Regions from separate parts of the Enterobacter sp. JH25 genome, predicted to be linked through region 1. Evidence: predicted binding sites of a transcription regulator. Region 1 holds the regulator's gene; each other region holds the start of a gene.

The links. Region 1 encodes Fur, which represses iron uptake genes when iron is present. Its sites were predicted from a motif close to ATAATAATGAGAACNACTATCAA; they were not measured.
Region 2: the regulator Fur is predicted to act here: its motif matches at 2,058-2,080, upstream of sodA (superoxide dismutase [Mn]).
Region 3: the regulator Fur is predicted to act here: its motif matches at 2,099-2,121, upstream of bfd (bacterioferritin-associated ferredoxin).

The regions. Positions count from the first base shown of each region.
Region 1 covers NZ_CP091319.1:1,288,658-1,292,714, reverse strand. The annotation lists gene ybfE (LexA regulated protein) at 1-222, shown strand, start outside; gene fldA (flavodoxin FldA) at 378-908, shown strand; gene fur (ferric iron uptake transcriptional regulator) at 1,200-1,646, shown strand; gene chiQ (ChiQ/YbfN family lipoprotein) at 1,739-2,065, opposite strand; gene chiP (chitoporin) at 2,113-3,510, opposite strand; gene glnS (glutamine--tRNA ligase) at 3,958-4,057, opposite strand, start outside.
Region 2 covers NZ_CP091319.1:4,601,483-4,605,539, reverse strand. The annotation lists gene rhaR (HTH-type transcriptional activator RhaR) at 1-830, shown strand, start outside; gene rhaT (L-rhamnose/proton symporter RhaT) at 831-1,865, opposite strand; gene sodA (superoxide dismutase [Mn]) at 2,154-2,774, shown strand; gene yiiM (6-hydroxyaminopurine reductase) at 2,841-3,515, shown strand; gene cpxA (envelope stress sensor histidine kinase CpxA) at 3,615-4,057, opposite strand, start outside.
Region 3 covers NZ_CP091319.1:4,241,073-4,245,129, reverse strand. The annotation lists gene fusA (elongation factor G) at 1-724, shown strand, start outside; gene tuf (elongation factor Tu) at 794-1,978, shown strand; gene bfd (bacterioferritin-associated ferredoxin) at 2,156-2,350, shown strand; gene bfr (bacterioferritin) at 2,423-2,899, shown strand; gene L2Y28_RS20470 (A24 family peptidase) at 2,883-3,356, opposite strand; gene rpsJ (30S ribosomal protein S10) at 3,737-4,048, shown strand.

The DNA.
Region 1 (4,057 bases):
CCGAAAACGAATCCGCTTTCGCGCGATGAACAGCTGCGTATCAATAAACGCAACCAGCTTAAACGCGATAAAAATCGTGGGCTTAAGCGTGTCGAACTCAAGCTGAATGCCGATGCCGTCGATGCGCTTAACGAGTTAGCTGACGCGCGCAACATCAGCCGCAGCGAACTGATCGAAGAGATGCTGATCGCCCAGCTTGAGACGTTACGCGGCAAGGCGTGAGTCAGAAAATCCCCAATATTACCTTTTTCATGTAGCACAGAGTGCAGTCCTGCGTGATAGCTGTTTCCGCAGGGTTGCCTGTTCTGCTATTATTGCCCTTATCCGTGGACAATTTGCGCCACCATACCATTAAGTTTCAAGAGGTTATTTTACTCATGGCAATCATCGGCATTTTCTTTGGCAGTGATACCGGCAATACTGAAAATATCGCAAAAAACATTCAAAAACAGCTCGGTAAAGACGTTGCTGATGTGCATGACATCGCCAAGAGCAGCAAAGAAGATCTCGAGGGCTATGACATCCTGCTGCTGGGCATCCCGACCTGGTACTACGGTGAAGCACAGTGTGACTGGGACGATTTCTTCCCGACGCTGGAAGAAGTCGACTTCAACGGCAAGCTGGTTGCCCTGTTTGGCTGTGGCGATCAGGAAGACTACGCTGAGTATTTCTGTGATGCGCTGGGCACTATTCGTGACATCATTGAGCCGCGCGGTGCGGCGATTGTTGGTCACTGGCCAACAGCGGGTTACCACTTCGAAGCTTCCAAAGGTCTGGCAGATGACGATCACTTCGTTGGCCTTGCCATTGATGAAGACCGTCAGCCAGAGCTGACCGCAGAGCGTGTAGAAAAATGGGTTAAGCAGGTTCGTGAAGAGCTGAACCTGGACGATATCCTTAACGCCTGATATCCCTGCGGCGCAACTCCGGTTGCGCCCGTTGTTCAGGTAAAACCGATTAAATTAATTGCTACAAACTTTTAACTTTTTCGTCCAGACCTGTACAATATCCCCCTGGTAAAAAGTGGGTGCCATCGAACAAGTTTGTTGGTGATACCACGTTTTTATAAGCATACTTTGCTTGAGACTTGCAGTTTTCATTTAGCCATGGCAGTTCTATAATGAGACGCATTATCCCAAGTGCATTTTCTGTCACTTCTTCTTTTGAAGTGAATCGTTTAGCAACAGGACAGATTCCGCATGACTGACAACAATACCGCATTAAAGAAAGCTGGCCTGAAAGTAACGCTTCCTCGGTTAAAAATCCTTGAAGTGCTTCAGGGGCCAGACAATCACCATGTCAGTGCGGAAGACCTTTATAAGCGTCTTATCGATATGGGTGAAGAGATTGGGCTGGCAACCGTCTATCGTGTGCTGAACCAGTTTGATGACGCGGGCATTGTTACTCGTCATAATTTCGAAGGCGGTAAATCCGTGTTCGAGCTGACTCAGCAGCACCACCACGATCACCTGATCTGCCTCGACTGTGGCAAGGTCATTGAATTTAGCGATGATTCCATTGAATCACGCCAGCGTGAAATCGCCGCCCGTCATGGCATCCGCCTGACCAACCACAGCCTGTACCTGTACGGTCACTGTGCTGAAGGGGATTGCCGCGAAAATGAACATGCGCACGACGCAAAATAAGTCAGTGTTCATACTCTGAGCCAGCCGTGAGGTTGGCTTTTTTTTGCCTGGAAAAAGCCCGGTAAGCGCAGCGCCACCGGGCGTAAAGCAACTTATTTATTGTTATTGCGAATCTCGTCCCAAATCTTATCGCAACGCTTCGCCACTTCCTGATCGTTACCGGTTTTACGCGCCTGAATACAGGCCTGGTAATCCATCACGCGAACGTTTTCCTGCGTGGCGAATTGCTCATGGGCTTTGTCTTTTTTCAGCACGTTCAGCACGCTTTGACAGGCTTCAATCTTCTCAGGTGAACCTTGTGCGGTATTGATGCAAGCGCTATACGCCTCTTTCAGACGGGAGTCTTCTTTCGGCGCCTGATCCTGCGCGCACGCCACCAGCCCGAATGCCAGCAGCGCAACGATTACCCTTTTTTTCATCATGTTCAGTCTCCATAACGGCGGGACACAGCCCGCCGCAGCATTCATCAGAAGATGGTAAATGGCGCAATGACCATAAATTTCACGTCGCGCTCATCCTGGAAGATGTTGCCGTAACCGCCCGCGTAGCTCGGGATATCGGAGTGGTTGTCATACTGGGTGAAGTGCAGTTTGAACATCGTGCCTTTCGCACGCCCCTCCTGCAGGGTGTAAATCGCATCCAGACTGTATGAAGACTCTTTCAGACGGTAGTTCGGATCGTAGTAGGCGTCTGGCGTAGCCATATCCGCTGGCTTCGCGTCCCAGGCGTACGCGTAGGACGCGCCCACTGCCCAGCCAGGCAGGTTCCAGTTCTTCAGGTCATACATTGCGCCGAAGAAGACTGCTTTTTCGCCGTCGGCGTTGAAGTCAGAGCGGTTATCCCACCAGATATCCAGACGACCGTTGGAAGAGGCGTAGGTTGGCGTCATACGTTGCAGGAAATAGCCCTGCTGCCCTTCTGCCTTGACCCATGTACCCTCCAGACGCAAATCAACCTGACCCACCTTGTAGCCGAAGGTCAGCGCCTGTAACCACGCGGTGCCGTCATAAATATCATTTACGCTGCCATCGCTGACCTTGTCGCGCGTACCGTAGAACTGATAGCTGGTGCTCAGCGGGCTACCTGCGATATCAAATTTGTAGCTGGCTTTAGCAAAGTACTGATCAATATAACCTTCAGCCTGACCAAAAGCCGCTTCCAGCACCAGATCGTTTTTGAAGTCGTACTTCGCCCCCAGCGAGTGGAGATAATCAACTTTGGTTTTTTTATCGTTTTGATAGAACTTGTCCATCTCAATGTGCCACGGCGCTTTGTACTCGTTGGTCCACATATAGGAGAAGCTCAACGCCCCCGCATCGCCGTAGTCAAAATTAGCACCGGCTTCCGCGCCCTGATAGGTACCTGGCATAAAGCTCCAGTGCGGCGCTAACAGCGTCTGACCGGTTGGCTGGATATAACCACCACGCGCCCAGACCGGGCCATATTTGAATTTTGCAGCCGCTTTATACAGGCTGATTCCGCTTTTATCGCCGGACCAGTCTTCGTCGTAAGCTTTATTGCTGGAGGAGAACGCAATTTCGTTCGGATGGCCGCTGTCGCCATTTTCGGCCATTTCAATTGCGGTGAACGCTGCAATATCGATCCCGAACATATCGGCGGCATATCCCGACTGGAAATCCAGGTTGGCGTTCCAGGTCGAGTGAGAAAGGTTAGTTTTGTATTTATCTTCAGTGACGTCTTTACGGTCACGCTCACGTTGCCAGTAATAAATACCGCCCGTAAGGGTGGAATCTTCAATGAAACCTGCTGCTTTTGCCTCTGGCGCAACCACCAGGCCCGACATTGCTGTCACACCGGCGATAGCCAGCGCCAGCGCACTACGTTTGCCACTGAACGTACGCATAGATTATTCCTCTTTGACGAATTAAAACGCCTTAAACGGCGAAAAACAGAAAAGACCAAATGGTCAGGGGTAGTCAGAAATACCCTCGAATTAACTACCGTCTTTAGGTTATTTTTCGCGACGCGAATTATCAATGCTTTTAATCAGGCAAAAGTCAGGATTATGACGAAGAGCACATATTTCGTAGTGCTTTGTAACATTTACCGTGAAGCGAGTACTGGCGGGGGAATACGCTAATTTTCAGTAAGTAACATTGAGATTGAGAATATATTTTTCAGCGTTTCAGTTTTTGGAAAACAACAAACTTTTTTTAAATAAAATAAGTAGCACCACATTGACCTGGAATGTTGGCTTTAAAAGATTATCCCGATGCTTAACGACATGATCGTTAAATAAAAAAACGCCGCATTACGCGGCGTTTGTTTCTCATTGACCAGAGCAGCGTTATTATTCGCCGATCTTAGTCCAGGTATCACGCAGACCCACGGTACGGTTAAATACTGGTTTTTCTGCCGTGCTGTAACGGCTGTCCAGGCAGAAATAACCC
Region 2 (4,057 bases), 1.4 Mb from region 1:
TTCGTAAAGATGATTTTTTTGCCTCCGCGAGTCAGGCCGTCGCGGTGGCGGACCGCTATCCGCAAAACGTCTTTGCCGAGCATACCCACGAGTTCTGCGAGCTGGTGCTGGTGTGGCGGGGCAACGGCCTGCACGTCCTCAACGACCGTCCCTACCGCATCACGCGCGGAGACCTGTTCTACATCCGCGCCGAAGATAAACACTCTTACGCCTCGGTTAACGATCTGGTGTTGCAGAACGTCATCTACTGCCCTGACAGGCTTAAACTGAATGTCGACTGGGCGGGCAATATCCCCGGTTTACATGATGCCAGAGGCGAACCGCACTGGCGCTTAAGCAGCAACGGCATGGCTCAGGTGCGCCAGACGATTTCCCAGCTGGAGCAGGAGAGCCAGAAGAGCGATCCGGTGGCAAACCAGATGTCGGAGCTGCTTTTTGCCCAGCTGGTGATGACCCTGAAGCGCCATCGTTACGCTACGGATAATCCCTCTGCCACCACGCAGGAAGCGCTGCTGGATAAGCTCATCACCCGGCTTGCGGGCAGTCTTAACAAGAGTTTCGTGCTGGAAAAATTCTGCGAGCAGGAGCAGTGCAGCGAGCGCGCGCTGCGCCAGCAGTTCCGCACCCAGACGGGGATGACGGTAAACCACTATCTGCGCCAGCTGCGCATCTGCCACGCTCAGTATCTGTTACAGCATACTGAGCTGATGGTGAGTGAAGTGGCGATGCGCTGCGGCTTTGAGGACAGTAACTACTTTTCGGTGGTGTTTAACCGTGAGGTGGGGATGACGCCGGTTCAGTGGCGTCATCGCAGTCGAAAGGCAGCGTAATCAGTTCGCCATGCCGAGGCCGACGATATTGGCCGCAATAATTATCACCACGCAGCCCAGGCTCAGCACGCCAACCGGACGACGCCCGGCGTTGTTCCACTCTTTCAGCACCAGCCCAACCAGCCCGCCGCACAGCACGTAGAAGCTCATGTGCAGCATCCAGCTCATGTAGTCATACTGCGCCGGAATACTGGCGTGACCCCAGGCGTAAAAGAAGAATTGCAGATACCACATCAGACCGCCGAGGGCGGAAAGCAGGACGTTGGTGACGATCAGCGGTTTTGCCAGCGAGAAGTCGGCTTTTACCGACAGATTCTTCACTTTTGCCAGACGAATGAAGCAAAAGCCGAGGTTTACCAGCGCGCCGCCGCCCATGATCACCACGTAGCTTGGCAGGGCAACGTACAGCGGGTCGACGCCCAGCGCTGCAGCGGCGTCGTGCATCGGTTTGGCGGCGTTCATCGCGAACGACATGCCCGCCGAGAAGACGCCGCACATCACCGCCAGTAGCAGCCCTTTCTTCAGGTTGAACTCTTCGGCTTTGATGCCCATCTTGCGTTCTTTCAACTGGCCCGCGCGGGTGACAATTCCCACGCCGATCACCGCTACCAGCACGCCCAGCAGCGTCATTCGCCCACCCTGGGTGTTGATCAGCACATCGAAGTTGCCGTTGAGGATTGGCGTCATCAGGGTGCCAACAATCAGCGTAATGCCGATCGCGATGCCAATCCCCATCGACATGCCGAGGTAGCGCATGGTGAGGCCGTAGTTGATATTACCGATACCCCACATCGCGCCGAACAGGAATACCGGCAGCAGGGTGGAGGCGTTGAAGGAGGAGAAGTAGCCCCAGAAATCGGGCAGCAGCATGGCGCTGATTGTCCACGGCAAAATCAGCCAGGACACGGTACCGCCAACGGACCACATGGTTTCCCATGACCAGCCTTTCACCTTTTTAAACGGGGCATAGAAACAGGCTGCACTGGCCGCGCCTATCAAATGCCAGAAAATACCCATCGTAATCGCATGATTCATTTTTACATCCTCATCGTTTTTATAGCCGGAGGCTTCCCGCCGACTTGATGAGTGTAAAAATTAGGCGGTTTGGGAACCTTCAGAAGGTTGCCGCACTTTTGTTTTGAATGGCAATCAGCTCGTTAACCGCGTGAGCAGACTCACAATTCCTTCATTTCTCAAAAACCGAATAACCTTATAAAAACTACGGCATTGATAATCATTTTCAATATCATTTAATTAACTATAATGAACCAACTGCTTACGCGGCATTAACAGCTGTGCCGCCCGACAATAATGGAGAGGATTATGAGTTATACACTGCCATCCCTGCCGTATGCCTACGACGCACTGGAACCGCATTTCGACAAGCAGACGATGGAAATCCATCACACTAAACATCACCAGACCTACGTGAATAATGCGAATGCTGCGCTGGAAAGCCTGCCAGAGTTCGCTAATCTGCCTGTTGAAGAGCTGATCACCAAACTGGACCAGCTGCCAGCAGACAAGAAAACCGTGCTGCGCAACAACGCGGGCGGTCACGCTAACCACAGCCTGTTCTGGAAAGGCCTGAAAACCGGCACCACCCTTCAGGGCGACCTGAAAGCGGCTATCGAGCGTGACTTCGGTTCCGTTGACAACTTCAAAGCGGAATTCGAAAAAGCCGCTGCAACCCGTTTCGGTTCTGGCTGGGCGTGGCTGGTCCTGAAAGGTGACAAACTGGCGGTCGTTTCAACCGCAAACCAGGACTCCCCGCTGATGGGTGAAGCTATCTCTGGCGCATCCGGCTTCCCAATTCTGGGTCTGGACGTGTGGGAACACGCTTACTACCTGAAGTTCCAGAACCGTCGCCCTGACTACATCAAAGCCTTCTGGGATGTAGTGAACTGGGACGAAGCAGCAGCGCGTTTCGCCGCTAAAAAATAAGGTTGCATTGACGCCTGTGAGAAGCGAGTCTGATGACTCGCTTTTTTTGTATCTGAAGGAGTGGAGATGCATTACCCGGTGAATGTGTTTACAGGCAAGGTAAGGGAGTACGAAGGCAGTCGCTCGAGCGCTATAGCCAAAGTGCAGGTCGACGGTGAGCTGACGCTTACCGAGCTTGGTCTGGCGGGTGACCAGCAGGCCGAAAAGAAAATCCACGGCGGGCCCGATCGTGCGCTGTGCCACTATCCGCGCGAGCACTATCAGCACTGGAAAACCGAATTTCCTGAACAGGCGGACCTTTTCGTCGCCCCCGCGTTTGGCGAAAATCTCTCAACGGAAGGGCTGACGGAGAAGAACGTCTTTATTGGCGATATTTATCGCTGGGGCGATGCTCTGATTCAGGTCACCCAGCCGCGCTCGCCGTGCTTCAAGCTTAACTACCATTTTGGCATTCAGGATATGTCGGCCCAGCTGCAAAACGCGGGTAAAACCGGCTGGCTGTATCGCGTTGTGCAGGCGGGACAGGTTTCGGCGGATGCGCCGCTTGAGCTGGCTTCGCGCCTGAGTGAGGTGTCGGTATACGAGGCCTGTGCCATTGCCTGGCATATGCCCTTCGACGATGAACAGTTTCACCGCCTGCTGTCAGCGGCAGGATTATCCACTAGCTGGACCAGAACGATGCAGAAGCGGCGGATAAGCGGCAAGATCGAGAGCAGTTCGCGGAGATTGTGGGGGAAATAATTGCCCCTCACCCCGGCCCTCTCCCCAAAGGGGCGAGGGTGAAAAGACCGCACCGAGCCGTCCCCTCTCCCCTATGGGGAGAGGGTTAGGGTGAGGGGATTACGAACGCTTATACAGCGGCAGCCACAGCGTTAGCCGCAGCCCGCCCAGCGGGCTGTCATCGGCTTTCACCCAGCCACGGTGCTGCTGCATGGCGGTTTCAACAATCGCCAGACCCAGCCCCGTACCGCCAGATTCACGGTCGCGCGCCTCGTCGGTACGGTAGAACGGACGGAAAATCTGCTCGCGATCTTCCGGGCTGACGCCTGGACCGTCGTCGTCCACGATGATAGTGATCCCGTCTTTATCCACCGAAAACGCCACTTCAATCTTCGTGTGCGAGTAGCGCAGGGCGTTACGCACGATATTCTCCAGCGCGCTTTCCAGCGTGTTGGGGTTACCGTACAGCGGCCACGGGCCCGGCGGGAAATTGACGGTGAAGGATTTGCCCATCTGTTCCGCTTCGAAGGCCGCGTTGTCCAGCACCTCATGCCAGAGGTGAT
Region 3 (4,057 bases), 1.8 Mb from region 1:
GCACCTGGACATCATCGTTGACCGTATGAAGCGTGAATTCAACGTTGAAGCGAACGTGGGTAAACCTCAGGTTGCTTACCGCGAAGCGATTCGCGCGAAAGTTACCGATGTTGAAGGTAAACACGCTAAGCAGTCTGGTGGTCGCGGTCAGTACGGTCACGTTGTGATCGACATGTACCCACTGGAGCCGGGCTCTAACCCTAAAGGTTACGAGTTCATCAACGACATCAAAGGTGGTGTAATTCCTGGCGAATACATCCCTGCCGTTGATAAAGGTATCCAGGAGCAGCTGAAAGCTGGTCCTCTGGCTGGTTACCCGGTTGTAGACATGGGTGTTCGTCTGCACTTCGGTTCTTACCACGACGTTGACTCCTCTGAACTGGCGTTTAAACTGGCTGCGTCTATTGCCTTTAAAGAAGGCTTTAAGAAAGCAAAACCAGTTCTGCTTGAGCCAATCATGAAGGTTGAAGTAGAAACTCCGGAAGAGAACACCGGTGACGTTATCGGTGACTTGAGCCGTCGTCGCGGTATGCTGCGTGGTCAGGAATCCGAAGTAACTGGCGTTAAGATCCACGCTGAAGTTCCGCTGTCTGAAATGTTCGGATATGCAACTCAGCTGCGTTCTCTGACCAAAGGTCGTGCATCATACACTATGGAATTCCTGAAGTATGATGATGCGCCGAACAACGTTGCTCAGGCCGTTATCGAAGCCCGTGGTAAGTAATCCACAGGATTAAAACCTAAGTCCCGTGCTCTCTCCGAAGGGGAGAGCACTATAGTAAGGAATATAGCCGTGTCTAAAGAAAAATTTGAACGTACAAAACCGCACGTCAACGTTGGTACTATCGGCCACGTTGACCATGGTAAAACTACCCTGACTGCTGCAATCACTACCGTACTGGCTAAAACCTACGGCGGTGCTGCTCGTGCTTTCGACCAGATCGATAACGCACCAGAAGAAAAAGCTCGTGGTATCACCATCAACACCTCTCACGTTGAGTATGACACCCCGACTCGCCACTACGCACACGTAGACTGCCCAGGCCACGCCGACTATGTTAAAAACATGATCACCGGTGCTGCGCAGATGGACGGCGCGATCCTGGTTGTTGCTGCGACTGACGGCCCTATGCCTCAGACTCGTGAGCACATCCTGCTGGGTCGTCAGGTAGGCGTTCCTTTCATCATCGTGTTCCTGAACAAATGCGACATGGTTGATGACGAAGAGCTGCTGGAACTGGTAGAGATGGAAGTTCGTGAACTGCTGTCTCAGTACGATTTCCCAGGCGACGACACTCCAATCGTTCGTGGTTCCGCGCTGAAAGCGCTGGAAGGCGACGCAGAGTGGGAAGCGAAAATCATCGAACTGGCTGGCTTCCTGGATTCTTACATCCCAGAACCAGAGCGTGCGATTGACAAGCCATTCCTGCTGCCAATCGAAGACGTATTCTCCATCTCCGGTCGTGGTACCGTTGTTACCGGTCGTGTAGAGCGCGGTATCATCAAAGTTGGTGAAGAAGTTGAAATCGTTGGTATCAAAGAGACTGCGAAGTCTACCTGTACTGGCGTTGAAATGTTCCGCAAACTGCTGGACGAAGGCCGTGCTGGTGAGAACGTTGGTGTTCTGCTGCGTGGTATCAAGCGTGAAGAAATCGAACGTGGTCAGGTTCTGGCGAAGCCAGGCTCAATCAAGCCACACACCAAGTTCGAATCTGAAGTGTACATTCTGTCCAAAGACGAAGGCGGCCGTCATACTCCGTTCTTCAAAGGCTACCGTCCACAGTTCTACTTCCGTACAACTGACGTGACCGGTACCATCGAACTGCCAGAAGGCGTAGAGATGGTAATGCCAGGCGACAACATCAAGATGGTTGTGACTCTGATCCACCCAATCGCGATGGATGACGGTCTGCGTTTCGCAATCCGTGAAGGCGGCCGTACCGTTGGCGCGGGCGTTGTTGCTAAAGTTCTGGGCTAATTAATTATCCCTGAAATAAAAAGGACGCTTCGGCGTCCTTTTTTGTTTTCTGCCGTTGGGCATTGTCATAAAAATTCGCATTTTTTGCTTTCTCCCGCCACGTATTCCGACGCCCGTGCTATTGTAATCATAACCATTCTCACTTACACTTTGCGCATATTTTGAACGGGAGTCTTTATGTACGTTTGTTTATGTAATGGTGTAAGCGACAAAAAAATTCGTCAGGCCGTTCGCCAGTTTCAACCACAATCTTTCCAGCAGCTTCGTAAGTTTGTTCCGGTGGGAAATCAATGCGGTAAATGCGTTCGCGCAGCGCGTGAGATCATGCAGGACGAACTGATGCAGATCCCGGAATTCAAAGAGATCGCGTAAGCCTCCATCTTTTTTTTGACATCCCCGTAGCCCGATCTACGCTTCAATGAGTGGAAGCGGAGGGACTATATAATGAAAGGTGATGTTAAAATCATAAGTTATCTCAATAAATTATTGGGAAATGAGCTTGTCGCAATCAATCAGTATTTTCTCCATGCAAGAATGTTCAAAAACTGGGGACTGACTCGCCTCAACGATGTTGAATACCATGAGTCCATTGATGAAATGAAACACGCCGATAAATATATTGAGCGTATTTTATTCCTCGAAGGCATTCCTAACCTACAGGATCTCGGAAAACTGGGCATCGGAGAAGATGTTGAAGAGATGCTGCGTTCTGATCTCCGGCTAGAGCTGGAGGGTGCAAAAGACCTGCGTGAAGCCATTGCCTATGCAGACAGCGTACATGACTACGTCAGTCGGGATATGATGATCCAGATCCTGGCCGATGAAGAAGGGCACATCGACTGGCTTGAGACCGAACTGGATCTCATTAGCAAAATTGGCCTACAGAACTACCTTCAGTCTCAGATCAAAGTGGAAAGTTAATCAGGCTTTCCCAGCCAACGCATAAACCCGCTGCCGCCAGAAATGGCCCAAAAGGCAGTGGGTTTTTTAATGCCTGCTTATCAGGGTTGAACAACGAGAAACCAACCAGATACAGCAGAGCCATTAACGCGGCCACTAATGCCAGTACTGGCAGTACACACCAGCCATGCCATGCTCCCAGCGCCGCCAGATATTTTATGTCGCCATACCCCATCCCTTCACATCGGCAGATGAGTCGATATCCCCAATAGATAACGGCGAATCCGGCGTATCCTGCCGTCGCACCCACTACCGCGCTCGGCAAAAAATCAGGATGAAGACAAAGCTGGTAGAGCAGGCCCGTCCATAGCAGCGGGCAAAGGAATTTATCGGGAAGCAGCCCCGTGCGAATATCGGTGCGTACAAGCAAGGCCGATAACGCAAAATAGATCAGCAGAAAGGGGAGGGACATTAGCATAGCGAGAGCCTCAAAATGGTTTGAGCGCATACTCGTAATAATCAGCATGCCCGGCAATGTGTAAAAACACCAATTGCGCAGCGGCTTCAGACAAAGAGTTGAGAAGGGATACTTTGCATAAAAAATTGCGATGCCTTACGCAGAGTACGACTTTGGCGCTTAATTTCTAAACGGCACTTGCGTCTTTCGCTGATTTACGTATAATGCGCGGGCTTGTCGTAATTGACGGCGGGTTCAATCTGAACCAGAGTAGCTCACTTTGTTACTCAACAATGCTCCCAATTGGGGAGCTACGTAAGAACGGTTACACTCTCCCATCAATCGTAATGGGTTTGAGGAGTAATCATTTTCGTTTATAAAATAATTGGAGCTCTGGTCTCATGCAGAACCAAAGAATCCGTATCCGCCTTAAAGCGTTTGATCATCGTCTGATCGATCAATCAACCGCGGAAATCGTCGAGACTGCTAAGCGCACTGGTGCGCAAGTCCGTGGTCCGATCCCGCTGCCGACCCGCAAAGAGCGCTTTACCGTTCTGATCTCTCCGCACGTTAACAAAGATGCGCGTGATCAGTACGAGATCCGCACTCACAAGCGTCTGGTTGACATCGTTGAGCCAACTGAGAAAACCGTTGATGCTCTGATGCGTCTGGATCTGGCTGCCGGTGTAGACGTGCAGATCAGCCTGGGTTAATCAGGTCAT